3 regions of the Nitrospirillum guanabarense genome follow, and region 2 is predicted to be linked to each of the others. Evidence: riboswitches for the same ligand, from Rfam matches in the RefSeq annotation. Region 2 holds a riboswitch; each other region holds the start of a gene.
The links. Region 2 has a riboswitch for S-adenosylmethionine ahead of UAA55_RS20070 (threonine aldolase family protein). Riboswitches for the same ligand answer to the same signal wherever they lie in the genome.
Positions count from the first base shown of each region.

Region 1: linked by a shared signal. The riboswitch ahead of metZ (O-succinylhomoserine sulfhydrylase) and the one ahead of UAA55_RS20070 (threonine aldolase family protein) in region 2 are both predicted to bind S-adenosylmethionine.
Region 3: linked by a shared signal. The riboswitch ahead of UAA55_RS06215 (hypothetical protein) and the one ahead of UAA55_RS20070 (threonine aldolase family protein) in region 2 are both predicted to bind S-adenosylmethionine.

Region 1 covers NZ_JAYEER010000004.1:2,535,606-2,545,245, forward strand. The annotation lists partial or broken gene rho (transcription termination factor Rho) at 1-596, shown strand, start outside; gene UAA55_RS29920 (response regulator transcription factor) at 873-1,478, shown strand; gene UAA55_RS29925 (hypothetical protein) at 1,478-1,972, shown strand; gene secB (protein-export chaperone SecB) at 2,056-2,568, opposite strand; SAM riboswitch at 2,810-2,887, shown strand; gene metZ (O-succinylhomoserine sulfhydrylase) at 2,950-4,164, shown strand; gene UAA55_RS29940 (hypothetical protein) at 4,304-4,918, shown strand; gene UAA55_RS29945 ([protein-PII] uridylyltransferase) at 5,301-8,153, shown strand; gene murJ (murein biosynthesis integral membrane protein MurJ) at 8,330-9,640, shown strand, end outside.
Region 2 covers NZ_JAYEER010000004.1:461,638-471,277, forward strand. The annotation lists gene pepN (aminopeptidase N) at 1-2,031, opposite strand, end outside; gene UAA55_RS20060 (hypothetical protein) at 2,294-2,914, shown strand; gene UAA55_RS20065 (hypothetical protein) at 2,914-3,666, shown strand; SAM-I-IV-variant riboswitch at 3,771-3,881, shown strand; gene UAA55_RS20070 (threonine aldolase family protein) at 3,940-5,007, shown strand; gene UAA55_RS20075 (hypothetical protein) at 5,066-5,761, opposite strand; gene UAA55_RS20080 (hypothetical protein) at 5,760-6,332, shown strand; gene UAA55_RS20085 (HesB/IscA family protein) at 6,383-6,730, opposite strand; gene UAA55_RS20090 (SUF system Fe-S cluster assembly protein) at 6,749-7,033, opposite strand; gene UAA55_RS20095 (hypothetical protein) at 7,005-7,136, opposite strand; gene sufU (Fe-S cluster assembly sulfur transfer protein SufU) at 7,142-7,612, opposite strand; gene UAA55_RS20105 (cysteine desulfurase) at 7,612-8,877, opposite strand; gene sufD (Fe-S cluster assembly protein SufD) at 8,882-9,640, opposite strand, start outside.
Region 3 covers NZ_JAYEER010000001.1:1,484,312-1,493,951, forward strand. The annotation lists gene UAA55_RS06200 (TetR/AcrR family transcriptional regulator) at 205-906, shown strand; gene UAA55_RS06205 (class I adenylate-forming enzyme family protein) at 937-2,466, shown strand; gene UAA55_RS06210 (MaoC family dehydratase) at 2,463-3,233, shown strand; SAM-I-IV-variant riboswitch at 3,276-3,400, shown strand; gene UAA55_RS06215 (hypothetical protein) at 3,450-3,812, shown strand; gene UAA55_RS06220 (TetR/AcrR family transcriptional regulator) at 3,814-5,145, opposite strand; gene UAA55_RS06225 (cytochrome P460 family protein) at 5,281-5,919, opposite strand; gene UAA55_RS06230 (GlxA family transcriptional regulator) at 5,949-6,956, opposite strand; gene UAA55_RS06235 (aldo/keto reductase) at 7,100-8,047, opposite strand; gene UAA55_RS06240 (phosphotransferase family protein) at 8,374-9,640, shown strand, end outside.

The DNA of each region.
Region 1 (9,640 bases), 2.1 Mb from region 2:
CTCCGTCCGGGGCGAGGTCATCAGCTCCACTTTCGACGAGCCCGCGACCCGCCACGTCCAGGTGACGGAGATGGTGCTGGAGAAGGCCAAGCGCCTGGTCGAGCACAAGCGCGACGTCGTCATCCTGCTGGACAGCATCACCCGCCTGGCCCGCGCCTACAACACGGTGGTGCCGTCCTCGGGCAAGGTGCTGACCGGCGGTGTCGACGCCAACGCCCTGCAGCGGCCCAAGCGCTTCTTCGGCGCCGCCCGCAACATCGAGGAAGGCGGCAGCCTGACCATCATCGCCACCGCGCTGATCGATACCGGCTCGCGTATGGACGAGGTGATCTTCGAAGAATTCAAGGGCACCGGTAACTCGGAAATCGTCCTGGACCGCAAGCTGTCGGACAAACGCGTCTTCCCGGCCATCGACATCCAGAAGTCCGGCACCCGCAAGGAAGAGCTGCTGGTGGAAAAAGGCACCATGGCCAAGATGTGGATCCTGACGCCGCATCTTGAACCCGATGGGCGCCACCGACGCTGTGGAATTTCTGATTGATAAGCTCAAGCAGAGCAAGCAGAACTCCGAATTCTTCGAGAGCATGAACCAGTAAGAAGAATTCCAGTATCGATATCAAGGACGTCATTGCTACGCGATGGCGTCCTTTTTTATTGCCAGTAAAAACACTATTTTATAAATGAACCGCATATTAACCAAGATGGATCGATTTTTGGGGTTTGGTCAGCTTGATTGCGAATTAGTCACATTCAATTACGTTTCATAAGAAATTTGTGCTTGCGCAGCCCTTGCAGACGCTGAAAAAAGGTTCAAATAGCAGGGCTTATTGGTCTATCCTTTTGGATAGAGCAACCGCCGGGGGTCGTCTCACATGCGCTTACTGATTGCCGATGACCATGGTCTGGTGCGCGACGCATTGTCTTCACACATCGAAAGACAGGCGCCGGGCACGGTCGTCGTGGGGGCCGCCAGCGTGGATGAGGCCGTGTCCGCCCTGCGGCAGGACAGGGCCATCGACCTGCTGATCCTGGATTTGCGCATGCCCGGGATGAATGGCCTGGACGGTTTACAGCGCGTGCGGACCGAATTCCCCTTGCTGAAGGTGGCGCTGATGTCGGGACTGGCCCGGCCGGACGAGATCCGGGGCGCCTTCACCCGCGGCGCCGTGGGCTTCCTGCCCAAGACGCTCAGCGCGACGGAACTGTTGTCCGCCATCCAGACCATGCTGGCGGGTGAGCGGTTCATTCCGGCCGACATCAACACCGCCGACACCGCCGACGGGGCCAGCTTCACCCGGCGTGAGCGCGAGGTGCTGGACTATCTGCTGCAGGGCCGCTCCAACAAGGAGATCGCCCGCTCGCTGGAACTGGAAGAAGTGACGGTGAAGCTGCACGTGCGGGGCATCTGCCGCAAGCTGGGGGCCAAGAACCGCACCCAGGCGGTGATGCGCGCGGTGGAGATGGGTATCGCGAGCTGATGCCCCCGTCCGCCGGGGACAGCGCCGACGACAAGGCCGTGGGCCGGGTGGTTCCCGCCACCTTCCTGCATGACCTCAACAACCTGCTGACGGCCATCCACGGCTATTCCACCCTGCTGGCGGCGGATCTGCCCGCCGGGGGACTGGAGCAGGATTTCGCCGCCCGCATCCTGGCGGCGGCGGAAGAGGCGCGCCAGCTGGTGGCCAAGGTGCCGCGCCCGCGCCCCGCGGCCACCCTGCGCGTCCTGCTGGTGGGTGGGGCCCTCGCCCGCCTGGCCGGCTCGCTGGAGACGCTGGGCCTGGAAGTGACCCTGGCGGGGTCGGCGCGCGAGGCCCAGGGCGCCCTGAAGGCCAGCACCAGCGACTGGGACGTGGTGGCCGGCACGGCGGAAACGCTGGCCGGCCTGGGCGCCTACGGCCTGCCGCTGGCCACCGTGCCCGCCGGTGCCGATGCGGTGACGGTGGACGCGCTCATCCGTGGCGCACGCGGTTAAACACCCCATTCCGTCGCGCAAAAGAAAACCGCCCGGGCCATGGGGCGCCGGGCGGCTGTCTTGACTGAAGCTCAAGCCTGGGATCAGGCCTGGGCCATGTCTTCCGGCTTCTCCGACGCCAGCACCTGGCGGCGGTACAGGTCGACGAAGTCCAGCGGCTGCAGCATCAGCGGCGGGAAGCCGCCGTCGCGCACGGCGTCGGACACGATGGACCGGGCGAAGGGGAACAACAGGCGCGGCGCCTCGATCAGCAGCACGGCGCGGGTCTGGTCCAGCGGCATGGGCGGCATGGAGAAGATGCCGGCGTAGGACAGCTCGACGATGAAGGCGGTGCGGCCCTCGTGGCTGGCCTCGGCGCGGATGTTCAGCGCCACCTCGTGCACGTTCTCCGCCACGTTGCGGGCCTGCACGTCGACCTGCAGGTCGACCTTGGGCTGCTGGGCGTTCATCAGGCTGGCCGGGGCGTTCGGGTTCTCGAACGACAGATCCCGAACGTACTGGGCATTGACCACCAGCGGCAGCATGCCGGCGCCCTCGGTGGCGGTGGCGCCATTGCCGCCATTAGCGGCGCCGTTCAGGCTGGTCTCATCGGACATAGGTCTGGGACTCCCGGTAAAAGCAAATCAGCTATTCCGCAGAAGCGGACTGACGCGCGCGGGACTAGCACGGAAGCGACCGGCCGGCAACCGGGCATTAAGGCCCCGGGCGCCCCAGGGGCGGCGCTCCCCCTGAAACAAGCGAACCTTTCAGCCGTTCCGCGCCCCATCCCGCGCCCCATCCCGCGCATTGTCGCGATGACAAGGTCACCGTTGACGCTGCCCGCCGGCCCGGCCTAAAACCGGTTTCCGTGGTGATTTGCTGACCGGCTTGCAGGCCACGTTAAACAAGCTGCTAAAAGGTCGGGCCGTACATAAGGTACACCGACCACGCCGCCACCCCTTGCCGGTCGCGGTTGCCTTATGATCGGAGTGACGGCCATGGGCCAGACGCCTGACAATTCCACCCCCCCCTCGGCCCCGACCTTGCGTCCCCGCACCCAGCTGGTGCATGGCGGCACGCGCCGCAGCGGTTTCGAGGAAACCTCCGAAGCCCTGTTCCTGACCTCGGGCTTCATCTACGGCAGTGCGGAGGAAGCGGAAGCCGCCTTCGTCAACGACGGCTCGCGCTTCGTCTACTCGCGCTTCCGGAACCCCACCGTGGCCATGCTGGAGGAACGGCTGGCCGGGTATGAGGGCTTCAATCGCTGCATCGCCACGGCCAGCGGCATGGCCGCCGTCAACCTGGCGGTCATGGGCCTGCTGAAGGCTGGCGACCGGGTGGTGGCCCCGCACGCCCTGTTCGGCTCCTGCCTCTACATCGTCAAGGATCTGGCGCCGCGCTACGGCATCCAGTGCACCCTGGTGGAAGGCACCGACCTGAAGCAGTGGCAAGAGGCGCTGTCCACGCCGGCCACCGTGGTCTTCCTGGAAAGCCCCAGCAACCCCACCATGCAGGTGGTCGACGTGGCCGCGGTGGCGGAGCTGGCGCACAAGGCCGGCGCCCGCGTGGTGGTCGACAACGTCTTCGCCACCCCGGTGCTGCAGCGTCCCAAGGACATGGGCGCCGACGTGGTCGTCTATTCCGCCACCAAGCATATCGACGGCCAGGGCCGCTGCCTGGGCGGTGCCGTGCTGTGTGACGACGAGGTGGCGGCCCTGATCTCCCCGGTGCTGCGCCACACCGGCCCGTCCATGAGCCCGTTCAACGCCTGGGTGCTGCTGAAGGGCCTGGAGACGCTGGAGCTGCGCGTGAACGCGCAGGCGGCCTCCGCCTTGGCCCTGGCCCGCTTCCTGGAAGGCCACCCGGCGGTGGAGACGGTGCTGTACCCCGGCTTGACCAGCCATCCGCAGCATGAGCTGGCCATGCGCCAGATGAAGGCCGGCGGCACGCTCGTCACCTTCGAGGTCAAGGGCGGGAAAGAGGCGGCGTTCCGCCTGCTGAACGCGCTGAGGATCATCAAGATCTCCAACAACCTGGGCGACGCCAAAAGCCTGATCACCCATAACGCCACCACCACCCACCAGCGCCTGACCGACGAGGAAAAGGCCAAGGTGGGCATCAGTCCCGGCACCCTGCGCTTCTCCGTGGGGCTGGAAGACACGGACGACCTGCGCGACGACCTGGCCGCCGGCCTGGCCGCCGCCGCCGGCTGACTGGCCGCGTAACCATCGGCCATAGGCACAATTCAACTTTCGTCTCAGGTGAGGACACAACTTCCCCTGTGGACGGTCGTCGGCGTTTCCCCTAATGTTGCGGTGCAACAACGCAGCGCAACATAAGGGAGCGCTCACCATGCCGGATCGGCATATCCCTTACCCCACCGCCCCGCGTCCGGCCAAAAGGGCGGGCAAGGGGCGCATCGGCATGGTCATCCCCGGCACGCCGGAGGCCATGCACCTGAAGCGGGCCCAGGTGGAACTGGACCGGGTGGCGACTCGGGTGCATGAGACCGCCTTCGCCTCCGCCCACACCATCACCGCGCGCCTGGGCTTGCTGGCCCAGACCGGTGGCGACCCGGTGGCGCTGGGCACCAATCCCGAATTCGAACGCATGGGCCGCGAGAAGGTCGAGGCCTTCACGGACTCCGCCTTGGCCCTGGTGGGGGGCATGCGCGCCTTCCACGACGCATGGTGGCGCTGGCGCGACCATCAGGTCGACGCGCTGGGTGAATTCGCCCGCGCCGCCTGGTCATCCTGGCATCCCGGGGACTGGGTGACGGCGGAGCGCCGCCTGGTCACCTCCACCCTGCGCGCCGCCACCGGCGCCTTCACCCGGTTCAGCCACGCCACCAGCCGCTTGGGTGGGCTGGGCCTGGCGCCCATCCACCGCGCCGCCTCGGCCAACGCCCGGCGGCTGTCGCTGGTGCCGCGTCTGCTACCGCGGAAGGGCGCGGAAGGGGCGGGGTAATCCAGCGTGAAAAATCCAGCGTGAGACGTGGGCCCCTGGACAGGGAAGGGGTCCGCGTCGGGGTCAAGCCAGCCTGAAGCCTGAAAACGGAATAACAAGATCCGGGAGGCTGCCATGGGACATATGGGCAGGGATGGGCCCGCCAGGACGTCGGTATCCGATGACACGGCGGTGATCGATGAAAAAGCGGGCAAACCGGGAAAAAACTCCGGGGGCAAACGATTAGCCAAGGCACCGGGCCGCGCATGGGGTGATGCGTGGGAAAAAGTTTGTGCCATACTCCCCGTCCGTTCCGGGACCCGCGGTACTGGTGCCCCGACCCTGGACGCTGCCCGCCCGGTCGGAACCGAACCGCTGGGCCTTGCCAGAGATTCGCCGCGCCATGTCCCCTGCCGCCAAAACCGCCCCGACCAAGCCGGACCCCGCTCCGCTGGATGACACCCCCATGCCGGAGGCCCTGCCCACGGCCGAGGCGCTGACCACCCGGATGGCCAACCTGGCGGACGGCGATCTGCGGCGCGAGGACCTGCGCGCCGGCATCCTGGCCCTGATGCGGCAGACCCTGGACCAAGGCCGCGCCCTCATCCGCCGCCGGCTGGAGAATGGTGGCCGGGGAGAGGTCTGCCTGCGCGAGGCCACGGCCCTGACCGACGCCATCGTCGTGTCGCTGGCCGATTTCGCCCTGCACCGCGTCTTCCCCACAGCGGGCCCGACGCGTGGCGAGCAGTTCGCCGTGGTGGCCACCGGCGGCTACGGCCGCAAGGAGATGGCGCCCTTTTCCGACGTCGACCTCTTGTTCCTGCTGCCCTACAAGCGCACGCCGCGCATTGAGCAGGTGGTGGAATACGTCCTCTACCTGCTGTGGGACATGGGGCTGAAGGTCGGCCACGCCGTGCGCTCGACCGATGAATGCGTGCGTCAGGCCCTGGCCGACATCACCATCCGCACCAGCCTGCTGGAGGCGCGCTTCCTCTATGGCGATGAGAAGCTGTACGCGGAATTCCGCAAGCGCTTCGCCAAGGAGGTGGTGGCCAACACCGGCCCCGCCTTCATCGAGGCCAAGCTGGCCGAGCGCGACAGCCGCCACCTGAAGTTCTGCGACAGCCGCTATGTGCTGGAGCCCAACGTGAAGGAGGGGAAGGGCGGCCTGCGCGACCTGCAGACCCTGTTCTGGATCGCCAAGTACGTCTACCAGGTCGACAAGGTGAAGGATCTGGTGGCCAACGGCGTGCTGCTGGCGGAGGAGGCGCAGCGCTTCGCCAAGGCGCAGAACTTCCTGTGGACCTGCCGCTGCCACCTGCATTACCTGACCGGCCGGGGCGAGGATCGCTTGACCTTCGACGTGCAGGGCGAGATGGCGCGCCGCCTGGGCTACACCGACCACGCCGGCACCAGCGACGTCGAACGCTTCATGAAGCACTACTTCCTGATGGCCAAGGACGTGGGCGACCTCACCCGCATCCTCTGCGCCACCCTGGAACAGGAAAGCCAGCGGCCGCCCCGCTTCGCTTTCCTGCGGCGCGTGAAGCCCAGCGAGCTGGAAGGTTTCGTCATCGACAACGGCCGCCTCAGCATCCGGGATGAACGGCATTTCCGCGACAAGCCGGTGGACATGGTGCGCCTGTTCCGCGTGGCGCAGTGGCACAACCTGGATATCCATCCCAAGGCCTTGCGCGCGCTGGCACGCTCCATCTCAGCCCTGGGCCCCAAGGTGCGCAACGATCCGGAGGCCAACCGGCTGTTCCTGGAAATCCTGGGCTCGCGCAAGGATCCCGAGGTCACGCTGCGCCGCATGAACGAGGCCGGCGTGCTGGGCCGCTTCCTGCCCGACTTCGGCCGGGTCGTGGCGCAGATGCAGTACGATATGTACCACATGTTCACGGTGGACGAGCACACGCTGTTCGCCATGGGCATCCTGCACGACATCGACAAGGGCAATTTGAAGGACGAGGTGCCGCTGGCCTGCGAGGTCATCCACACCCTCAGCTCCAAGCGCGCCCTGTCGGTGGCCCTGCTGCTGCATGACGTGGCCAAGGGCCGGGGCGGTGACCATTCCATCCTGGGTGCCAAGGTCGCGGAGAAGCTGTGCCCCCGCCTGGGCATGACCGAGGAGGAGACGGAGACGGTGGCCTGGCTGGTGCGGCAGCACCTGACGATGTCCATCGTCGCCTTCAAGCGTGACCTGGACGATGAGAAGACCATCCGCGACTTCATCGACATCGTGAAGTCGCCGGAACGCCTGAAGCTTCTGCTGGTCCTGACCGTGGCTGACATCCGCGCCGTCGGCCCCGGCCGCTGGAACAACTGGAAGGCCACGCTGCTGCGCCAGCTGTATTGGCGGGCCGAGGAAATGATGTCCGGCGGCGTGGTGGGTTCCGATGGGCGCGAGAGGCGCATCGCCAACGCCCAGGCCGCCCTGCGTGCGCAGTTGCCCGACTGGGCCCCGGCCGATGTGGACCATCACCTGGCCCTGGGCTATCCCAACTACTGGTTGGCCTTCGACCCGCCCACCCTGGCCCAGCACGCCCGCCTGATCCACGACGCGGAAGCCAACCAGGCGCCGCTGACCATCGAGACGCGTTACGACCCCGGCCGCTCGGTCACCGAGGTCACGATCTACACCGCGGACCATGCCGGCCTGTTCTCCCGCTTGGCCGGGGCCATGGCACTGGCCGGCGGCGACATCGTTGACGCCCGCATCACCACCATGACCAACGGCATGGCGCTGGACGTCTTCTCCCTGCAGGGTGCCGGGCCCAGCGGCGCCCGCTTCGACAGTGGCGACAAGCGGGCGCGGCTGAAGTCTTCGGTGGAAAAGGCGCTGGCCGGCGATATCAAGCTGGCGCCGGAACTGGCCAAGCGCGCATCACCGCTGCCGTCGCGCACCCGGGTGTTTCGCGTGCCGCCGCGCGTGCTGGTCGATAACAAGGCCAGCGCCGGCTACACCGTCATCGAGGTCAACGGCCGTGACCGGCCGGGCCTGCTGTACGACCTGACCCGGGCCCTGACGGCGCTGAACCTGCAGATCGCCTCGGCCAAGATCTCCACCTACGGCAACGCCGCCGTCGACGTCTTCTATGTGAAGGACATCTTCGGCCTGAAGGTGGCGCACGAGGCCAAGCTGGCCCAGATCCGGAAAGAGCTGCTGTCCGTTCTGGACGATCCGGATCCCGCGGCGGAGCAACCCAAGGCCAAACCGGCGCGCCGCCGGTCCGCCGCTGCGGCGGCTGAGTAAGGCTCTCAAGACGGTGTTTCTTTTTCCAATAGGCCCCGACGGGGGCCGCCGGAGCTTTTCGGGAGCGTCAGCGGACTGAAAAGCGAGGAAGCCAAGCCGGCGGATGCCGGCGCCCGGCGCCTGAGGGAACATGAAAACTGGCGCTTGCGCCAGTTTTCGGATAATGCGCGGGCACCATGAGCTTCGCGCGCGCCACCGCCACCGTCGGCGGCCTCACCCTCATCTCCCGCGTCGGCGGGTTCATCCGTGACCTGCTGACCGCCTGGGTACTGGGCGCGGGGGTGTCGGCCGACATCTTCATCGTGGCGCAGCGCCTGCCCAACTACTTCCGCTCCATGTTCGCGGAAGGGGCCTTCACCGTCTCCTTCGTGCCCATGTATTCCGCCGACCTGAAGGCGCGCGGGCGGGGGCCGGCGGACCAGTTCGCCGACCAGGCGCTGTCCTTCATGGTCCTCGTACTGTTGCCCATCACCGCTCTGGTGATGATGGCCATGCCTTGGGTGATGCTGGGCCTCGCCAGCGGTTACGCCGACCAGCCGGAACACTTTTCCCGGCTGGTGGAGCTTGGGCGCATCACCTTCCCCTACCTGATGTTCATCTCCATCACCGCCCTGCAGACCGGCGTGCTGAACGCGCTGGGCCGCTTCGCGCCGGGGGCGGCGGCGCCCATCGCCTTCAACATCTGCATGATCGCGGCCCTGGGCTGCACCGTCTGGCTGCATCTGGAGGCCAATTTGGGCCAGGCCTGGGGCCTGACCATCTCCGGCATGGTGCAGATGATCTGGTTGGCGGTGTCCTGCCATCGGGCGGGGGTGGCGTTGCGGCTGACCTGGCCGCGCCTGACGCCGGATTTGAAGCGCCTGTTCCGTCAGATGGTGCCGGGCGCCATCAGCGCCAGCGTCATCCAGATCAACCTGATCATCGGCACCCACGTGGCGTCGCTGCTGCCCTCGGGTTCCATCTCCTACCTTTATTATGCCGACCGCCTGAACCAGCTGCCGCTGGGCGTCATCGGTATCGCCATCGGTACAGCCCTGCTGCCCACCTTGTCCCGCCATGTTCAAGGCGGGGAACGGGACGCCATCGACCACCATGTCAGCCGGGGCATCGAGTTCGGCCTGCTGCTGGCCCTGCCGGCGGCCTTCGCGCTGGGCCTGGTGCCGGAACCCATCTACAAGGCCCTGTTCCACGGCGGCCGCTTCGGATTGGCCGAGGCGCACCAGACCGCCCTGGCCCTGGCCGTCTACGCCCCCGGCATCCCGGCCTATGTCGCGTCCAAGGTGCTGACCGCCATCTATTTCGCGCATCAGGACACGCGCACCCCCATGCGCATCGCCATCGCCACCCTGGTGGGCAACATGGCCCTGGCCACGGTGCTGGCCCTCTACACGCCCTTGGCCCATGTCGGCATCGCGCTGGCCAGCACCATCACCGCCTGGGGCAACATCAGCCTGCTGTCCCTGTCGCTGGTGCGGCGGGGCTGGCTG
Region 2 (9,640 bases):
GCGGAAGGCGCCGTTCAGTTCACGCGCCAGGGTGCGGCGCAGGCTGAGGCGGGCGGCGTGGATGCCGTCCACGTCCACGGTGGCGCGCTGCTGGCCCAGATAGCCTTCCGTGGGCAGGGCCAGCGCCAGGGCGGCGAACGCCCGGTCCTCCCCCGCCTGCGCCAGGGTCTGGGCGATGGCGTCGATATAGGCCTGGGGCGCAGCGGCCTCATCCCCTTGGGTGCGCGCGTCGACATCGGCCAGGATCAGGCGGGTGGCCAGGGTCTGTCCCGCCTCCCACCGGTTGAAGGCGTCGCTGTCGTGGGCCATCAGGAAGGTCAGCGCCGCGTCGTCCTGCTTGAGGTCCAGCCGCACCGGGGCGGAGAAGCCCCGCAGCAGGGAGGGCACGGGCGCCTGCGGCACGCCGGTGAAGGTGAAGCTCTGCTCCGCCTCCGTCAGGGCGAGGGTGCGGGTGGTGGCGCCGGTTTCGGTTTCGCCCTGGAGGGTGAGGGGCATATCCTTGCCGTCCGGGCCCACCAGGCCCAGGGCCACGGGAATGACCTGGGGAAGCTTGTCCGGCTGGCCCGGCGTGGCGGGCACCGCCTGGCGCAAGGTCAGTGTGTAGGTGCCGGCGGCGGCGTCGTGCCGGCCCTCGCCCGACACCACCGGCGTGCCGGCTTGGGAATACCAGCGCTGGAACTGCGCCCACAGCGGGTCGGTGGGCTTCTGGCCATTGGCTTCCACCATGGCGGCCAGGAAGTCGTCGGTCGTCACCGCCTGGCCGTCATGGCGGGCGAAATACAGGTCGATGCCTTTGCGATAACCCGCGTGGCCCAACAGGGTGCGGTACATGCGCAGCACCTCCGCCCCCTTCTCGTAGACGGTGGGCGTGTAGAAGTTGCTGATCTCGATATAGCTTTCCGGCCGCACGGGATGGGCTGTGGGGCCGGCGTCCTCGTTGAACTGCACCTGGCGCAGACGCTGCACATCCTGGATGCGCTTCACCGGGGCGGAATTCATGTCCGCGGAGAATTCCTGGTCGCGGAAGACGGTCAGGCCTTCCTTCAGGCTCAGTTGGAACCAGTCGCGGCAGGTGACGCGGTTGCCCGTCCAGTTATGGAAGTACTCATGCGCCACCACCGTCTCGATGCCGAGGAAGTCGGTGTCGGTGGCTGTCTCCGGCTGGGCCAGGATGTACTTGGTGTTGAAGACGTTCAGGCTCTTGTTCTCCATCGCGCCCATGTTGAAGTCGGACACGGCGACGATGTTGAAGATGTCCAGGTCGTACTCCAGGCCGTAGACGTCCTCATCCCATTTCATGGATTTCTTCAGGGACTCCATGGCGTGTCCGCACTTGGCCTCGTTCCCCGGCTCGACATAGATGCGCAAGGCCACGTCCCGGCCCGACCGGGTGGTGAAGCGGTCCTCGATGTGCACGAGGTCGCCGGCCACCAGCGCGAACAGGTAGCAGGGCTTGGGCCAGGGATCCTCCCACCGCGCCCAGTGGCGCCCGGCCTCGGTCGCGCTGTCGCCGCTGGCCGTCAGGTTGCCGTTGGAGAGCAGCACGGGGTAACGCGCCCGCTCCGCCTCGATGGTGGTGGTGTAGCGGGCCATCACGTCCGGACGGTCCAGGAAATAGGTGATCTTGCGGAAGCCCTCGGCCTCGCACTGGGTGCAGTAGTTGCCGGAGGACTTGTAGAGCCCTTCCAGCGCCGTGTTGTCCTGCGGCCGGGTGCGGGTGGTGATCTCCACCGTGGCGTGGTCGGCGAGGCCGGCCAGGGTCAGCCGCTCCGGTGTCAGGGTGTAGTCGTCCGGCCCGAGCAGGCGGTTGTCCACCCTGACGGACAGCAGCTCCAGCTCCTGCCCGTCCAGGTCCAGCGCGGCGGCGGCCATCGCGGCCGGGTTGCGCCGTACGGCCAGGGTGGCGCGGATGGTCGCGGCCTCTTCCCGCAAATCGACATGCAGGTCCACGGTATCGATCAGCCACGCCGGCGGGGCGTAGTCGCGAAGGTGGATGGCGTGGGGCGTGGCCGTGTCGAGGCGGCTGTCCATGGGGCGGGGTTCCGTTCGAATTATGGTTGGGGCCAGGATAGGGGACGGGGCGGCATGGCGCCAACCCCGTTTCCCGGGGGCCGCGACGGGGCGTTCGGCGAGGTGCCCTAAGGGCTTGGCCGTAAACCCGTTCACCCGCCTTCTTCCGGTTGGGGAGGGGGCCTGTGCTGATGACTTAGGCGGGTATTTTGGACAGGCCGCCTACGGCCTTAGGCTGTATCATTTGGACATGAGCGGGAGAGGTAAGTCAGGGTAGGTCCCCGTGCAGGTGGCGCAGTCGGATCTGGTGGTGTTGTCGGTCGCGGGCGCCGTGTTGGCCGCCATCGCGCTGCTGGAAGTGCTGCGCCTGGTGATCGTGGACATCTACGAATGGGCGGCGAAATACCGTCGCATCAAGTACGAGATCCAGCAAACGCGACGCACCACGGAGAAGTTGTGGGCCGAGAACCGGGCGAACGCCGCCCTGCGCGACCGGCGCAACGCCGAACGCTTCCGCCTGAACACCATCCTGCATCGCATGGAGCAGGAGTGCGAGGATCTGGAGCGGCGGCGGGTGGAGGTATGGCATGAGGTCGGCGACGCCACCCTGGACGACCAGCTCTACCTGGCGGATCTGAACAGTCGCAGCCTGATGGAACGGGCGGCGGCGGGTGCGGAGGAGATCTGCCCCATCTGGCGCTATACCCATCGCGTGCGGGTGTGGGCGGGGAACGAGCGGCAGGCCCGCTCCCGCCTCTTGCTGGCCTTCAGTCCCAAGGATGGTTTCACCGTCAACAATTTGCGGGCCGCCCAGGGCTTCAAGGCGGTCGCGGAGGCCGCGGCTGCCGGGCGGTCGGCGGCACAGTCCCGCTTGGTGCGGCCGCACCGGCGCATGGTGCGCTGATGACGGGCGGCTACAGCAACCTCAACTTCATGGTTTTCATCATCCTGGCCGTCGGCGGGGCCTTCCTGGCCTTCTCCGTCCGCCGCATCCTGTTCAAAATCCGGGAGACGGAACGGCGCATCGCCGCCACGGTGGATGAGAAGAACGAGGCCGCCGCCGACCTGCGCGTCGCCCGCCAGCAGGAGGAACAGCTGGCCAAGGCCCTGGAGGAGGGGGAGGAGGCGCTGCGTGAGATCGCGGCGAAGACGGAGGAGGTGCGGAACCGCATGGCGGTACTGCGGCAGGCCGTTCCCCGGCCGTTGAACCTCGTCTCGCTGGAATGGGCGCAGGGTGACCACCTGTACGAGGCGCACTTGCGCAACATCGTGGCGCCCCGCCACCTGGGCCGCAACGTGGGCGGCATGGCGGAGGCCGGGGTGGTGCACGGCTACGCCCCCACGGAGGCCGACTTCCGCGCGCTGGTCACCAACCGCCTGGCCAACGAGGGCGGCTACGTCATCAGCAGCGTCCTGCCCATTTCGCTGGGCGACGACGGGCCCGCCGTCGACGGCGCCGACGCCGCCCCGGTGGAAGCGCCGGCGGAGGATGAGCCCCTGAGTGACTTGATGGGGAGCGACCTGGTGGCCGATGGGACGGCGGCGGAGCCGCCGGCGGTCACCGGCCCCAAGCCCCTGCCGGTGCGCCCGCCTGTCGCCCTGCAGGGCGTGCCGCGCGGCATGGGCCTGACCCCCGCCCCGGTCGCCGGCGCCTAAGTACGCGTCCTTTCCCGCCTGATGGGCGCCGCCCGAAGACCACCCATGCCTTCGCCGCCGCGTCAGGGGACTTGCGCGGGCGCTCACCTGCGGTTATCCCTCTGCCCGTGCATCAAGAGTTGAGCTGACGCTCAACGCCAACCTGCTCGACCCGGCAAGGTGGCGCTTCCCCGACTGGGAAGGATGTGGCCGATCCGGCAATGAACGGGAAGCAGCCACACACGTCCGTTTCGCTCTTGGTCGAAACTTGAGACCGTGAAGGCTGCGTTCCAGATGACCACCGATACGCTTCAGCCCCAATTCGCCGGCCAGCAGTTCGCCAGCGACAATTATTCCGGCGTCTGTCCGGAGGCCTGGGCCGCCATGGCGGAGGCCAACAGCGGCCACGCCGCCGCCTATGGCGAGGATGTCTGGACCGCGAAGGCGGCCGACGCCTTCCGCCAGCTGTTCGGCACGCCCTGCGACGTGTTCTTCGCCTTCAACGGCACGGCGGCCAACTCGCTGGCCCTGGCCTCGCTGTGCCAGTCCTACCACAGCGTCATCTGCTCCGCCTCCGCGCATGTGGAGACGGATGAGTGTGGCGCGCCGGAATTCTTCTCCAATGGGTCCAAGCTGCTGGTGGCGCAGACGGCGGACGGCAAGCTGACGCCGGACGCCATCCGGGCGCTGGCCACCGGCCGGTCGGACATCCACTTCCCCAAGCCCCGCGCCGTCACCATCACCCAGCCGACGGAGACGGGGCAGGTCTACAGCCTGGATGAGATTCGCGCCATCTCCGCCGTCTGCCGCGAGCTGGGCCTGCGCCTGCACATGGACGGCGCCCGCTTCGCCAACGCCTGCGCCAGCCTGGGCTGCTCCCCGGCGGAAGTGACCTGGCGGGCGGGTGTGGACGTGCTGTGCTTTGGCGGCACCAAGAACGGCATGGCGGTGGGGGAGGCCATCCTGTTCTTCGACAAGGTCTTGGCCGAGGATTTCGATTACCGCTGCAAGCAGGCGGGGCAACTGGCGTCCAAGATGCGCTTCCTGTCCGCCCCCTGGGTGCGCATGCTGGAGAACGGCGCCTGGCTGCGCAACGCCGCCCACGCCAATGCTGGGGCCCAGCGCCTGGCGGCGGGCCTGGTGGGGGTGCCGGGCGTGGCGCCGATGTTCCCGGTGCAGGCCAACGCCGTGTTCCTGACGGCGCCGGTGGCGGTGCTGGACGGCCTGCGGGCGCGCGGTTGGCGCTTCTACACCTTCATCGGTGGTGGCGCCCGCTTCATGTTCGCCTGGGACACCCAGCCGGAACGGGTGGACCAGCTGGTGGCCGACATTCGCGGCGTGGCCTGCGTGGCGGCGGCTTGAGTGCCTTCTGACGGGCTGTGACGGGTCCTATACGGAAGATTTGATTTAAATTTCGGATTTAGGATCCGTTAACGGTCAATTGACCGTACAACCTTGAAGTGGACTTCCATGCGATAGCGCGACCGTTCCTCCATCGACAGCCGAGGCCCTGGTGCACATCGACAAACCGGATTTGGTGATCCTGACCATCGTGGGCGCCACCCTGGCCGGCGTGTTGCTGCTGGAACTGCTGCGCCTGGTCATCAACGACGTCTATGAGATGATCGCCCGCCACGCGAAGGTGAAAAAGGAAATCGACCAGATCCGGCGCACGGCGGAGAAGGTGTCGGCCGCCAACCGCGATACCGCCCGGGTGCGCGACGCGCGCATCGCCTTGCGCTTCCGCGAAACCAGCAACCTCCAGCGCCTGGAAAAGGAATGTGAGGAGTTCGAGCGGCGGCGGGTGGAGGTCTGGCACGACTTGGGCGGGCCCTCGGCCAGCGGCCTGGCGCTTTATTCGGCCGACATCAGCAACAGCGCGCTGACCAACGGCGTGGTCGCGGGTATGGAATCGATCTGCCCGCTGTGGCGTCACCTGCACCGTGCCCGCGTCTGGGCCCGGACGGAGATGGAGGCGCGCACCGCCCTGCAGCAGGAATTCGCCCTGGGCGACGGCTACACCGTCACCAACGTGCGGCAGGTCCAGGGCTCGGGCGCGCCCGGCGGGCTGGCCGCCCGCGGCGCCGTCCGGCCCAGCGGAGGAGGGCGGTCCCATGATGCTGTCGGACGCCTTGGCGGAAGCCTACGCCAACCCCAACCCCGCCCATGTCTGCGCCGTGGCCGTGGGCGGCGCCATCATGGCCTGGTCGCTGAAGCGCCTGATCACCGAGGTGCGCAAGACCGAGCGGCGAATCAGCGCCGCGGTGGAGGAGCGCAACCAAGCCGCCGCCAGCCTGCGCCAGGCGCGCCTGCAGGAGGGGGAGTTGCGCACGGCCCTGCAGGACTTGGATGGGGAGTTGGAGGGGATATCCGTCCGCGCCCGTGATATCGAGGCCCGGCGCGGCACCTTGCAGCAGGTGATCCCGCGCCATCTGAACCTGTTCTCCCAGGCCTGGTCGCAGGGCGACACCCTGTTCGAGGCGCGAATCAGCCTGGTGACCGGCCTGGGCGGGGGCAAGAGCGGCGCCCGCGTCGTCCATGGCTATGCCGCCGGCCCCCGGGACTTCCGCAACAAGCTGATGGCCCGCTTCCCGCCAGCCTCTTACGCCGTGATCGACATGGCGGCCATCGACCTCGGCGAACTGGACATGGCCGTCAGCAACCTGGGCAGCGCCAACCAGCCGTAGGGGCGGGATCGCCCCACCATTTTTTCAAGCCGGCGCCCGGCGCCTGAACCTCAAACAGTGAAGCTCTCGCCGCAGCCGCAGCGGCCCTTTTCGTTCGGGTTGGTGAAGACGAAGCCCGACTGGAACTTGTCTTCCTTGTAATCCATCTCCGTTCCCAGCAGGAACATGGTGGAGGCGGGGTCGAGCAGCAGGGTCACGCCCTTCTCCTCCACCACTTCCTCGAAGGGCTTCTTGGCGTCGGCGTACTCGATGAAATAGCTGAGGCCCGAGCAGCCGCGCGCCTTCACGCCCACGCGCAGGCCCACGGCCGGTGTCTCACGCTGGGCCATGATCTCCTTGACGCGGCTTGCGGCGGCATCGGTCAGGCTCATCGCTTTCGGGCGTTCCATGCGGCTCATGATTCAGGTCTCCACACGTCAGAACATGTTGAGGGCGACGCGCGCCTCGTCGGACATCAGGCTGGGGTTCCAGGCCGGCTCCCACACCAGGTTCACGGTCACGTCCTTGACCCCGTCGACGCTGCCCACCACGCCCTGCACCTGGCCAGGCATTTCGCCCGCCACGGGGCAGCCCGGTGCGGTCAGCGTCATGTCGATCTCGACCTGGCCTTCCGCGTCGATGTCACAGCGGTAGATCAGGCCCAGCTCATAGATGTTCACCGGGATTTCCGGGTCATAGACGGTCTTCAGCGCCTCCGTCACGCCTCGCCAGGGGGGCGTCCGGGGGCAGCTTGTCCTCATCCGGGATGGTGGCCGGCGCCTGCAGGGTGACATCCGGCGCGATGGGGCGTTCGGCTCCAGACATCTCGCTTACTCCGTCGTCGTCTTTTCATCGCCGTGGATGGCGGCGTGCATGGTGTGCCAGGCCAGGGTCGCGCACTTCACGCGCATGGGGAACTCCCGCACACCCGATAGCACGTCCAGCTTCTCCACCGCCTCCGGGTCCAGATGCCCATGGTCGGTGTGCTCATGGTCGTCCTTGGTGCACATGTCGTGGAAGTGGCCGAACAGGGCCTCGGCTTCCGCTTCCGTCTTGCCCTTCAGCGTCTCGGTCATCAGCGAGGCGCTGGCCTGGCTGATGGCGCAGCCACGGCCGTCGAAACGCGCATCCTGGACCAGGCCGTCGGGGCCGATGCTGAGGTAGACGTTGATCTTGTCGCCGCACAGCGGGTTCTCGCCCCGGGCCATGCGGTTGAAGCTTTCGGGCTTCCCGAAGTTCCGGGGGTGCTTGCCATGGTCCAGGATCACTTCCTGGTACAGGTCGCGCAGATCGTCGAACATCAGTTGAAGAACTCCCTCACCGCGCGCACGGCATCCACCAGGGCGTCGGCCTCGGCCTCGGTGTTGTACAGGGCGAAGCTGGCGCGCGCCGTGGCGCCCACGCCGAAGCGCTCCATCAGCGGCTCGGCGCAGTGCCGGCCCACCCGCACCGCCACACCGGCCCGGTCGACCAGGGTGCCGATGTCGTGCGGATGCACGCCTTCGATGGTGAAGGACAGGATGGCCGCCTTGGTGGGCGAGGTGCCGATGATGCGCAGGCCGGGGATGGCCCGCAGCTTCTCCGTGGCGTAGGCCAGCAGGCGCTGCTCATGGGCATGGATGGCGCCCATGCCCAGGGCCGTCACGTAGTCGATGGCGGCGCCGAAGCCGATGCCCTCCACGATGGGTGGCGTGCCGGCCTCGAACCGGTGCGGCACCTCGCGGAAGGTGGTCTCCTCGAAGGTCACCGTCTGGATCATGTCGCCGCCGCCCTGGTAGGGGGGCATGGACTCCAGCAGTTCGGCCTTGCCGTACAGCACGCCGAAGCCGGTGGGCCCGTACAGCTTGTGCCCGGTCATGATGTAGAAGTCGGCGTCGATGGCCTGCACGTCCACCGGCATGTGCACGGCCGCCTGGCTGCCGTCGAACAGCACCTTGGCGCCGGCCGCATGCGCCATGCGGGCGATCTCCGCCGCCGGCGTCACCGTGCCCAGCACGTTGCTGCCGTGGGTGATGGACACCAGCTTGACCTTGGGGCTTTCCAGCAGCCGGGCCAGCGCCTCCAGATCCAGCGTGCCATCGTCCAGCACCGGCGCCACCTTGATGACGATGCCGGTGCGGCTGCGCAGCAGCTGCCAGGGCACGATGTTGGCGTGATGCTCCATCACGCTCAGGATGATCTCGTCACCCGCCTTCAGGTGGGCGCCGCCCCAGCTGCTGGCCACCAGGTTGAAGGCCTCGGTGGCGCTGCGGGTGAAGACGATGGTGTCGGGCGAGGGCGCGTTCAGGAACGTGGCCGTCTTGACGCGCGTCGCCTCATACAGGTTGGTCGCCACCTGGGACAGGTAGTGCACGCCGCGATGGACGTTGCTGTAGTCGTGCGCCATGAAATTGGCCATGGCGTCGATGACGGCGCGCGGCTTCTGCGCGCTGGCGGCATTGTCCAGATAGACCAGGGGCTTGCCCGGACGGCCCGGCTTCTCATGCACCAGGCGCGTCAGGATGGGGAAGTCCTGGCGGACCTTCTCCACATCGTACGGGGCGTTCGTCAGAATCCGGGTGTCCATGAGGTCACTCCCCTAACACCGGGACGTCGGTGTCGACTGTGATGCCCGTCAGACGGCCGATGCGCTCCTGGATGCGCGCCATGGCATAGGCGCGCAGGCGCTCATCGCCGATCTCCTCCGCCACCTCGTCCAGGAAGGCGGCAATCAGCAGAGCGCGGGCGGTGTCGGCGGGGATGCCACGGGCGCGCAGGTAGAACAGCGCCTCCTCATCCAACTCGCCGGCGGTGGCGCCGTGGCTGCACTTCACGTCGTCGGCGTAGATCTCCAGCTCCGGCTTGGCATCGATCTCGGCCGTGTCGGACAGCAGCAGGGCGCGGTTCAGCTGGTGGCCGTCCGTCTTCTGCGCGTCCGGCCGCACGATGATCTTGCCTTGGAACACGGCGCGGCCACGCCCGTCGATGACGCCCTTCACCACCTCGCGGCTGGTGCAGTTGGCGGCGACATGGTCGATCAGGCTGGTGAAGTCGGCATGCCGGCTGCCGTCCACGCCATAGGCGCCGGAGACGCGGGTGCTGGCGCCCGGCCCTTCCAGGCGCACCTGGACGTCGGTGCGGGCCAGGCGGCCGCCGGTGGTCAGCACGAAGGTCTCGTAAGTGCCCGACGCCGCCACCGTGGCGGTGACGGACGCCAGGTGCAGGGCCGTCTCGGCCTCCTCCTGGAACTTGGCGTGGCGCAGGATGGCGCCTTCGCCGACGCGCACGCCGCTGACGATGTTGGCGAAGGTGGCACCGCCACCCCGGGCCACATGGTGCTCGGCCACCGT
Region 3 (9,640 bases), on a different contig from region 2:
GTCAGCCGGTATCAGCGGGCGTGAGTCTTCCCCGCGTGGCCGGGTCCCGGCATGTCGCCCCAGTTCGTGCATCGGTGTTTTCCGCGCTTCGTGGTATCCACCGACGGTGGCGTCGGCGGATCATCCTCCCGCCGTCATGCTTGCCGTAAGATGAAAGTTGAGTCAACGTTCAAGTTCTGAAAAGCGAGAGAGGGAGATTGGGGCATGGCGCGTTCACCCGAGGCGGCGAAGCGGGCTGCCGGCGATGGCGAAACCGATGCCATGACGCAGGGCGGCGTGGGCGAGGGGCCTGAGACCGAGGCGGCGCCTGGTGAATCGGCCGCCGACAAGACACCGCGTACCGAGCGGGGCAAGCGTACCCTGCGCAAGCTGCTGGATGCCGCCGCCCTGGAATTTGGTGAGCGCGGCTTCCACGAGGCATCGGTCAGCGGCATCACCCAGCGCGCCGCCGTGGCTCTGGGCACCTTCTACACCTACTTCGACAGCAAGGAATTGTTGTTCCGGGCGCTGGTGGAGGATATGGGCGCGCTGACCCGCCGCTGGATCGCGGAGCGGGTGGCCCACGCGCCCGACCGCTTGACGGCGGAACGCCTGGGCCTGGAGGCGTTCATCGAGTTCGTGCGCGCCCACCGCAACCTCTACCGCATCGTGATGGAGGCGCAGTTCGTTGCCGAGGATGCCTACCGGCGCTACTATCAGGTGTTCGCCGACGGCTATATCAATAATTTGGAGTCGGCCAAGAAACGGGGGGAAATCCGCCAGGGCGACGTGGAGGTGCGGGCTTGGGCCTTGATCGGCGTCAGCGTCTTCATCGGCCAGCGCTACGCCGTCTGGGGCGATGACCGTCCGGCGGCGGAGGTCGCGGCGGAGGCGGCCGACTTCATCGCCCGAGGTTTGAAGCCCTGACTTTGAAGGCCGTTGCGTAACCGGAACAGGATGGAAGGGGGCTATCGGCGCCTGATCATGTGGGATCTGTTCGACCTGACGGCGCAACGCGCCCGGCTGTCGCCGGACCGCAAGGCCCTGGTGGACCTGACCACCGGCGGGGTTCTGACCTACGCCGATCTGGACGACCGCGCCGCCCGTGTGGCCAGCTTGTTGGCCGCCCTGGGCGCTGGGCCCAGCGACCGGGTGGCGGTGCTGTGCCGCAACCGGCCGGACTTCTTCGTGCTGCTGTTCGCCTGCGCCAAGCTGGGCAGCCTGCTGGTGCCGCTGAACTGGCGCATGCCGGCGGCGGAACTGGCCCATGTCCTGGCGGATTGCCAGCCCCGGCTGCTGTTCCATGGGGGTGAGGACAGGGGGACGGCCCGGGCCTTGACCAGCGGGCTTGTCCTGGTCGACCTGGACGATGGTTTCCAGGGCCAAGTGGCGGCCCAGTCGCCACTGGCGTCGCGCGAGGTCTGGCCGGCCGACGATACCTGGTATCTGCTCTACACCTCCGGCACCACCGGCGAACCCAAGGCCGTGCTTTACACCTACGGCATGGCCATGGCGAATTACGTCAACCTGCGTCAGGGCGTGGATCTGTCGGAAAATGACCGCACCCTGAACTACTTGCCCCTGTTCCATACCGCCGGCATCAATCTGCACACCCTGCCGCTGCTGATGGCCGGGGGCGAGGTGCTGGTGCAGGCGGGCTTCGACGCCGGCACCGTGCTGGACCTGATCGCCCAAGGCCGCATCACCACCTTCTTCGGTGTACCCACCGTTTATCGCCAGTTGGCCTTGCATCCCCGTTTCAAGGACACCGACCTTGGCACCGTGCGGCGCTGGGCCTGCGGCGGAGCGCCGTTGGAGGACGCGCTGGCCCGCCGCTTCATTGAGCGCGGCGCCCGTGTGTGCAATGGCATGGGCATGACGGAGACGGGGCCCACCTTGTTCCTGAACGACCCTACCGGCGCCGCCACCAAGGTGGGATCCATCGGTAAGCCGCAAATCCTCTGCCGCGTGCGCGTGGTGGACGGGGCGGGGCGGGACGTGCCTGACGGGCAGGTGGGGGAGGTTTGGGTCAAGGGCGCCGCCGTCACCCCCGGCTATTGGCGCCAACCGGCGGCGACGGCCGCCGCCTTCTCTCCTGACGGCTGGCTGCGCACCGGCGACCTCGTGCGCCAGGACGCCGACGGCTATTACTATCCCGCCGGCCGGCTGAAGGAGATGTTCATCTCGGGCGGGGAGAACGTCTATCCGGTGGAGGTGGAGAACGCCTTGCTGCGCCATCCCGGCGTGCTGGAGGTGGCGGTGGTCGCCGTGCCCGACCCGGTGTGGGGAGAGGTGGGCCACGCCCATGTCCGCGCCCAGCCCGGCACCGACATCGACGGTTTGGCCCGGCATTGCCGTGGCCTTCTGGCCGGCTACAAGGTGCCGCGCCGGTTCGTGCTGGTGGATGATTTTCCCCGCACCGCCGCCGGCAAGATCCAGAAACATCGTCTGGTGGCGCCGCCGCCCGGCCTGGACCTGGCCTCGTGATCCTCACCCGCACCCTGACCCAGGACGATTTCCGCGCCTTCGCCCGGCTGTCCGGCGACGACAACCCCATCCATGTGGACCCGGACCACGCGGCCCGTACCCGCTTCGGCCGTCCCGTGGCCCATGGCGCCTTGCTGTGCGCCCTGCTGCGTGGCCTGGCCGCCGACGCGCAGCCCGGCCAGCCGCTGGCCCGCCTGGCTGTGACCTTCCCGGAGCCCGCGTACGCGGACGAGGCGTTGACCTTCCGCGCCGATCCGCAAGACGGCGCCCAGGTGCGCCTGCTGGCCCAGCGGCGGGAGGACGGCCAGGTCGTGTGCGACGGGATGGCGACCCTGGCGCCGCTGGGACCGGATGGGGACTGGCGCAAGCCGCCGCCGGGCGCCGCCGCCCACGTCACCCGTCTGTACGCCGACCAAGATCTGGCGCTTTATGAGCGCCTGACCGGCCATCGCCTGCGCGAGCCGCTGGTGCTGAGCCTCTTCTCCTTCCTGTTGGGCGTCCGCCTGCCGGGACCGGGCACCAACTACCTGAAGCAAGACACGGTGTTCTGGCGCCGCGTGCCCTTGGATGCGGCGCTGTTCGCCACCGCGACCATCACCCGCCTGCGGCCCGAAAAGCGGCTGGTGGACCTGGCAACGGTCTGCCGCATTCATGACAGCGGGCGGGACGGCGATATCGTCGCCACCGGCCGCGCCCTGGTGCTGGCGCCGCACTGGACGCCGGAGGACTGGACCAGGCATGCCCAATTGGCCGCTTGCCAGACCTGACGGTTGGGCGTATCCACAAGCCCGCCGGTGCTCGTGCCGGCACTGTTGCATCAGGAGCGGGGCCGGCGTCCCGCACCAACCTGCCAGCCCAGGCAAGGTGGTTTCCGCGTTTGCGCGGAGATGTGGCGGCCCCCGGTTTGCGGGCGGCGGCAACCAAGTGGGTCGCAGCGTATGGTCGCGTCATGCCGGGTCCGCTCCGTTTGGAGTGGACATTCCGTGCATATTCCCGCCGCTTTTCCGCTAAGCACGCCCGGTACCGTTACGCAGGCGGAAGAAGATCCGCCGACACCGGCCCCGGTTCTGGGCACCGCGCCGGGCGTCACCAGCCATCCGGGGGACACCGTGCATCTACTGCGGGAAGAGCGCATGCCCCTCGCCAGCGTACCGGACTGTGTCGCCCGCACCTACGCCGTCGTCCACCGCCGTCACGGCGTGTACACCCATATCTACACGGTGCTGGAAAGCCGGCAGCATGTGCGCCGGGTGACCCATTTGCGGCGGGTCCTGGTCGGCGAACAACTGGCCGCCGCCCGCGCCTGGGTTCTGGCCGGCCGCCATCTGGGACGCCTGGCCTTTTAAGTCAGGTCTTGGGCATCGCCGGCTGCAGGTAGCGCATCAGGACGATCATCTCGGCGGCGTAGCCGTCGACATCGGGGCCGTCGACACCGGGCGGGTCGTCCATGGCGTGCAGGATCTGCGCGCGGCCCTGCATCCAGGTGGAGACGATCTGTGCCTGGAAGGGGGAAAGGGAGGATTGTGGCCCCACCACATAATTCAGCGCCGCGCGGATGCGGGAGCCCCGGCCCTGGCGGAAGGCCAGGTACAACGGCACCAGGCTGGGGTCGCGGCAGGCTTCCAGCGCGAAGTCGCCCATGGCGTGGGTAGTGTTGCGGCCGGCGATGCGACCGCCCTCCACCGGGGTCAGCATGTGGTCGGCCACGGCCCGCAGGAAAGCGCCCAATGGTGGCGGCTCGCGGTGCATCGTGGGGATTTCCCGCCGCAGTTCCTCATGGATGAACTGGAAGGCGCGACGGATGATGTCGCCGCGGGAGCGGAAATAATACGTGGTGGAGGAGAGCGAGACGCCCGCCCGCTGCGCCACCGCGCGGTGGGTCACGGCGGCCACGCCCTGGTCGATGATGGTGGCGACGGCGGCGGCGACGATGCGCTGCTCCGTCTCGCCCACCGGCTCCGCGCCCTCATCGCCGCCGCCGGGTGGCCGCCGCAGGCGCTGGTGCCACAGGGCGCCAAGGCTTTCCTCCGGGTCGCACAGATGGCGGATGTTCTCCACCACCGACAGGGCGAAGCCCGAGGCGCCGCCGGCCACCAGCAGGGTGGAGCGGTCGCCCACCAGATAGTGGGTCATGATGTCGGCGATATGGGCGGGCAGCCCGGCCAGTGCGAACAGGTCGCGATGGCGGCCCCGTCGCTCCTCATACCAGCGGGCCAGTATGCGGCGGAGGGCGGGGGTGTGGCGGGCCTGGTGGATCAGCTCATACCACACCAGTTCGATGGTGCCCTGGCGGGACGACAAATCCAGCGCCTGCACCACCAGCGCGTCGGCCAGGGCGGAGACAGGCAGGCCGTCATCGCCCAGCGACGCGCGGAACTGTTGCCACGCCTGGCGGTCACGCTCCGCCGCCGCCAGGAATACGGCCTGGGTCAAGCTGTCCTTGTCGCCCAGGTGGTAAGGGACGGCGCTGGTGGACAGGCCGGCGGCCGCGGCCAGGTTGCGGACACTGAGCGCCTTCAGCCCGCCCTGGGCCAGCAGGGTGTGCGCTTGGTCGATCAGCCGTTCCCGCGTACCATCCGGGGGCCGGGCCGCCGTGCGGGATGGGGTCGCCCCTCCCGGCGCCAGCGGTGTGGCATCGGGCGGGGACGGGACGACGGGGGTGATCAGGCCGGACTTCATGACCGCGCTTTTATCTGCCGAAGCGCACTGATAGTCCATCCCCGACACGACGGCAATGATCCCGTGTCACAATACGTCACAACTGAACTAAAGAAGGGGCGCCCCCTGCCGGATGCGGCCGGCAGCAGGCTCCGCCTAATGTTTTTCGGCCAAATAGGCGGCGCTGAGGGTTTTTTTGTCGGCCGCGACCGGGAAGAGGGTCGGATAGAATTGCACGAAAGTGGTGTCCACCGCGCCGTGGTCCCGATGGCAGCTATAGCAACTCTGCTCCACCGGCAACTGTTCGGCGGGCGGCGGTGTCGCCTTGTCCGTGTCGAAGGAGTAGAAGCCCCAGCCGTCGTTGTGGAACCGCGCCGTGTCCTTCACATGGACCTCCAGCCCCATGACGTCCGGCGTCTGGAAATGGCCCGATTTGTTGATGGAGCCTTTGTCCGCCGCCCCGCGCACTTCCAGCACGAAGGTGGTTTTCTCCGGCCAGGTGCCCGTCTGTTTGAAGGCCAGATAGGCCTCGCGGTTCACGAAGACGTTGTCGAACATGGAATGGCCCATGCGCATGGCCGGGCCGTAGGCCATGTCCAGGCCGGTTGTGACGTAGACCCATTCGCGGTAGTCGGCGGGGAAGGTCAGCCGGTCGTCCTTGTCGAACTGTGGGACGAAGGGTGCCGGCCCGTCGGCGGCGATGGAGAGGCGGGCGGGGGCCAGCAACAGGGCCGCCGACAGGCAAAGCAGGGGCATCGCCGCCACATAGCGGCGGGCAGGAAGAAACCAGGCCATGGGGCCCTCCGGTGGTTAAGGGGGATGGGTCAGCCGGTGCCGGCTGGGGAAAAATGCGCCTGATATTGGCTGGGGGAGACGCCGTAGCGCTGGCGAAAGGCCCTGCGGAAGGCGTCGGCGCTGCGGAAGCCGATGGCGGAGGCCAGCGTGTCCACGCTCACGCCCGGCTGCACCAGGCGGCGGCAGGCCTCGCCCAGGCGCAGGTCGGTGACATAGTCGGCGGGCGGACGGCCCAGGGCGGCGGTGAAGCGGCGGCGGAACTGCCGGGGGCTGAGGTTCACGCGCGTCGCCAGCTCCTCCACCGACAAGTCGCGGTCCAGATTGCCCAGCATCCAGGCCGACAGGTCGGCGAAGCGGTCGGCCGCGCGGCTTTGAAACCGCAGGGGTTCGGAGAACTGCGCCTGGCCGCCCGGGCGCTTCACGAACACCACCAGTTCCCGGGCCGTCGCCAGGGCCAGGGCCGGCCCGTGGTCCTCTTCCACCAGCGATAGGGCGAGGTCGATGCCGGCGGTGACGCCGGCCGCGGTGTAAAAGGGACCGTCCTTCAGGAACAGGGCGTCGTCGCAGACGCGCAGCGCCGGGAATTTGCGGGCCAAGTCGCCGGCGTGGCGCCAGTGGGTGGTGACGCGGCGGCCATCCATCAGGCCGCTGGCCGCCAGGCCGTAGATGCCGGTGCACACGCTGGCCACGCGGCGGAAGCGATGGGCGTTGCCCGCCAGCCACCGGGCCACGGCGGCATTGGTCGCGGGCTCGCGCAGGCCCTTGCCGCCGGCGATGATCAGGGTGTCCAGGTCCGGCACGTCGCCGGCCGCCAGGCTGTGCGCCGGGGTGAAGGTCAGGCCGGACTCGCTGGTGAAGGGCCCTGCCTTCACGCCCAGCGGCACGACGCGATAGGGCCGTTTCCCCGGCGCCATCTCGGCCTCGCCCCATTCCGCCAGGTCGGCGGCATTGGCGAAGACCTCGGCCGAACCGGTCACGTCCAGGGCGTTGACGTCGTCATAGCCCAGAATTCCGATGCCTGCCGGTGCCCGCGTCATTCCCCGTCCCCCTCATCGCGCCACCCTTCCGGCCGGCCGCGTCATGGGGGCAGTATCGGCCGGGCGCGTGCCGGGCGGAAGGACATCCACCCGACACTATCGGCCACGACCGGTGGCACCATGCTGAATGGCACCATGCCTTTTCAGGGGACTTCATGGCCCTGGCTGGCCTCCAGGATCTGGAACCAGTGCTGGCGTGGCATCTTCAGCTGGGCGGCCTGCGTATAGGCGTGCACCCGGTCCAGGCGCGTGGTGCCCAGCACCGGCACCGGGCGCGACGGGTGGCGCATCAGCCAGGCCAGCGCGACCGTACCGGGATCGCCGACGCCCATCTCCGCTCCCACGGCCTCCAGCGCCGCCAGCGTGCGGCGCGCCTGTTCCGTGGCGCCGGTGAATAGGCCGCCGCCGCCCAGGGGCGACCAGGCCATGGGCCGCATGCGCAGTTCCAGCGCCTGGTCCAGGGTGCCGTCGAACAGCGGCGACAGGTTGGTGACGGAGAATTCGATCTGGTTGGTCACCAGCGGCCGGCCCAGGCGGGACTGCAGCAGCCGCACCTGCGATGGGTTGTGATTGGACACGCCGACATGCCGCACCACGCCCGAGCGCAGCAGCCGGTCCAGCGCGTCGGCGGTGTTGTCCGGGTTCATCAGCGGGTCAGGCCGGTGCAGCAGCAGCAAGTCGACGTAGTCCGTGCCCAGATCGCGCAGCGACTGTTCCACCGAGGCGATGATGTGGTCGCCGCAGGTGTTGTAGTGCTTCACCACATGGCCCGGCCGCTGGGGCGATAGCAGGGCGATGTCGCACTTGGTGACCAGCTGCAGGGCGGAGCGCTTGCCGCCCCATTCCTTCAGCGCCTGGCCGAACAGCGCCTCCGCCCCGTAATCGCCGTAAATGTCGGCATGATCGAAGCTGCTGATGCCCAGTTCCAGGCATCCGTCCAGGAAGCGGGCAAGCTTTGCCGGTGTGCCGGTTTCTTCCCCCTCGCGTGAGCGCCAGGCGCCCCAGACCAGCGGCGACAGTCGCGGGCCTTCGGCGTGCAGGCAGCTCTGGGCGTCGGGAACGGGCGGGGTGTGGGTGGGGGTGCCAGGCATGGATCAGGATCCGGTTCTGAGATGGGGAATGGAAACCGTATGGAAACCGTCTGGAGTAGGGGACGTCCTTGCCGTCCCGTCCGTCCTGCGCCGATCTTCGACCTCTCCAGGGACCGCCGTCGAGTGGAAAACGTCAAGCCCGCGCCTTATGCCGCGCCCACCATCCCTCCCGGCGACCGCAGGTGGGGCGCCACCCGGACGCCCTCTATCAGGAAGGGTGGGGCCGGCCCCTTGCGCCCGCGCCGAGGCTCCTGGCACAATCCATGCATTCTTGTCAGGCCATGCGTCGTCCACACCGGCGGTGCCGGTATCGAGGAGGGATCGCGATGGGCCTGACCATACTGTTCGATGACAGCCGCCGGGTTCCCGACGACATCCTGGGCATGACCGGCGTGGGCAGCTTCGGCGGCCTTATCCACGGCCGTCGCACCCTGCTTCGCCATGTGCAAGAGGCCGCGCAGGAGGCGGGCTTACCCCCACCCGTGGTGGCGACCACCCGCACCGCCCTGGATGAGGCGGCGGAGCGGGCGGGCGCGGCCCCGGCATCCACCCAGTTCCTGCTGTTCCCCGCCAACCTGGCCGCCATCGGCCCGCGCGGCCAACTGACCCAGTTGCTGAAGACCCTGGCCCAACTGTCGGGCAACCAAGCCTGGCCGGTACGCACCGCCGTCGACTGGACGGGACTGGTGCTGGTGGAACAGCGCCTGGCCGAGGGGGCTTTGAGCGCCTTGGCCCAGGGCCGCCTGCGCGAATTCGTGGCCCGCCGGCGCAAGGACTTCACCCTGCCGGAGCAGGCGGACCTGGGCCTGATCGATTTGCGCGATCCGGCCCAATTTGTGGCCTTCCTGGCCAATAATTTCGACGCCCGCCACTTCAACTCCATCAGCGACGGGCCGGACTACACCCTGGTGAAGCGCTCACGCGACCGGGCCAAGCTGCGGCGGGAGTTCGAGTATTACGGCCTGCTGCCGGCGCAGCAGCGCATCTTCTTCGTCCAGCCCTTCGACTTCCAGGACGACGGCGACACCGCCAGCTACCGCATGGAACGCCTGCTGATCGCCGACATGGGCATCCAATGGGTACACGGCACCATGACCCCGGCGGAGTTCGGCCTGTTCCTGGACCGGGTGTTCAGCTACGTCACCCAGCGCCCGGCGCGCCGCGTCGGCCGGCCGGAGGGCAGGGCCGTCATGGACCGCCTCTACCGCGACAAGGTGATGGAGCGGGTGGCCCTGCTGAAAAGCCTGCCGGCCTATGGCGATCTGGCGCCCCTGCTGGCCCGCGCCGTGGGCGGCATCGACGCCCTGACGGAACGGTATCTGGCCGCCTATGAGCGCTTGCGGGACCGCTTCCCGGCCGACCGGCTGGTGGTGGGCCACGGCGACCTATGCTTCTCCAACATCCTCTATTCCAAGGCCACGCAACTGCTGCGCTTCATCGATCCGCGCGGCGTGGAGTTGGCCGATGAGTTGTACACCGATCCCTATTACGACCTGGCCAAGCTGTCCCATTCCATCTTGGGTGGCTACGACTTCGTCAACAGCGGGCAATACGAGGTGGCGCTGGGCGCCGACCTGGGCCTGACCCTGGCCA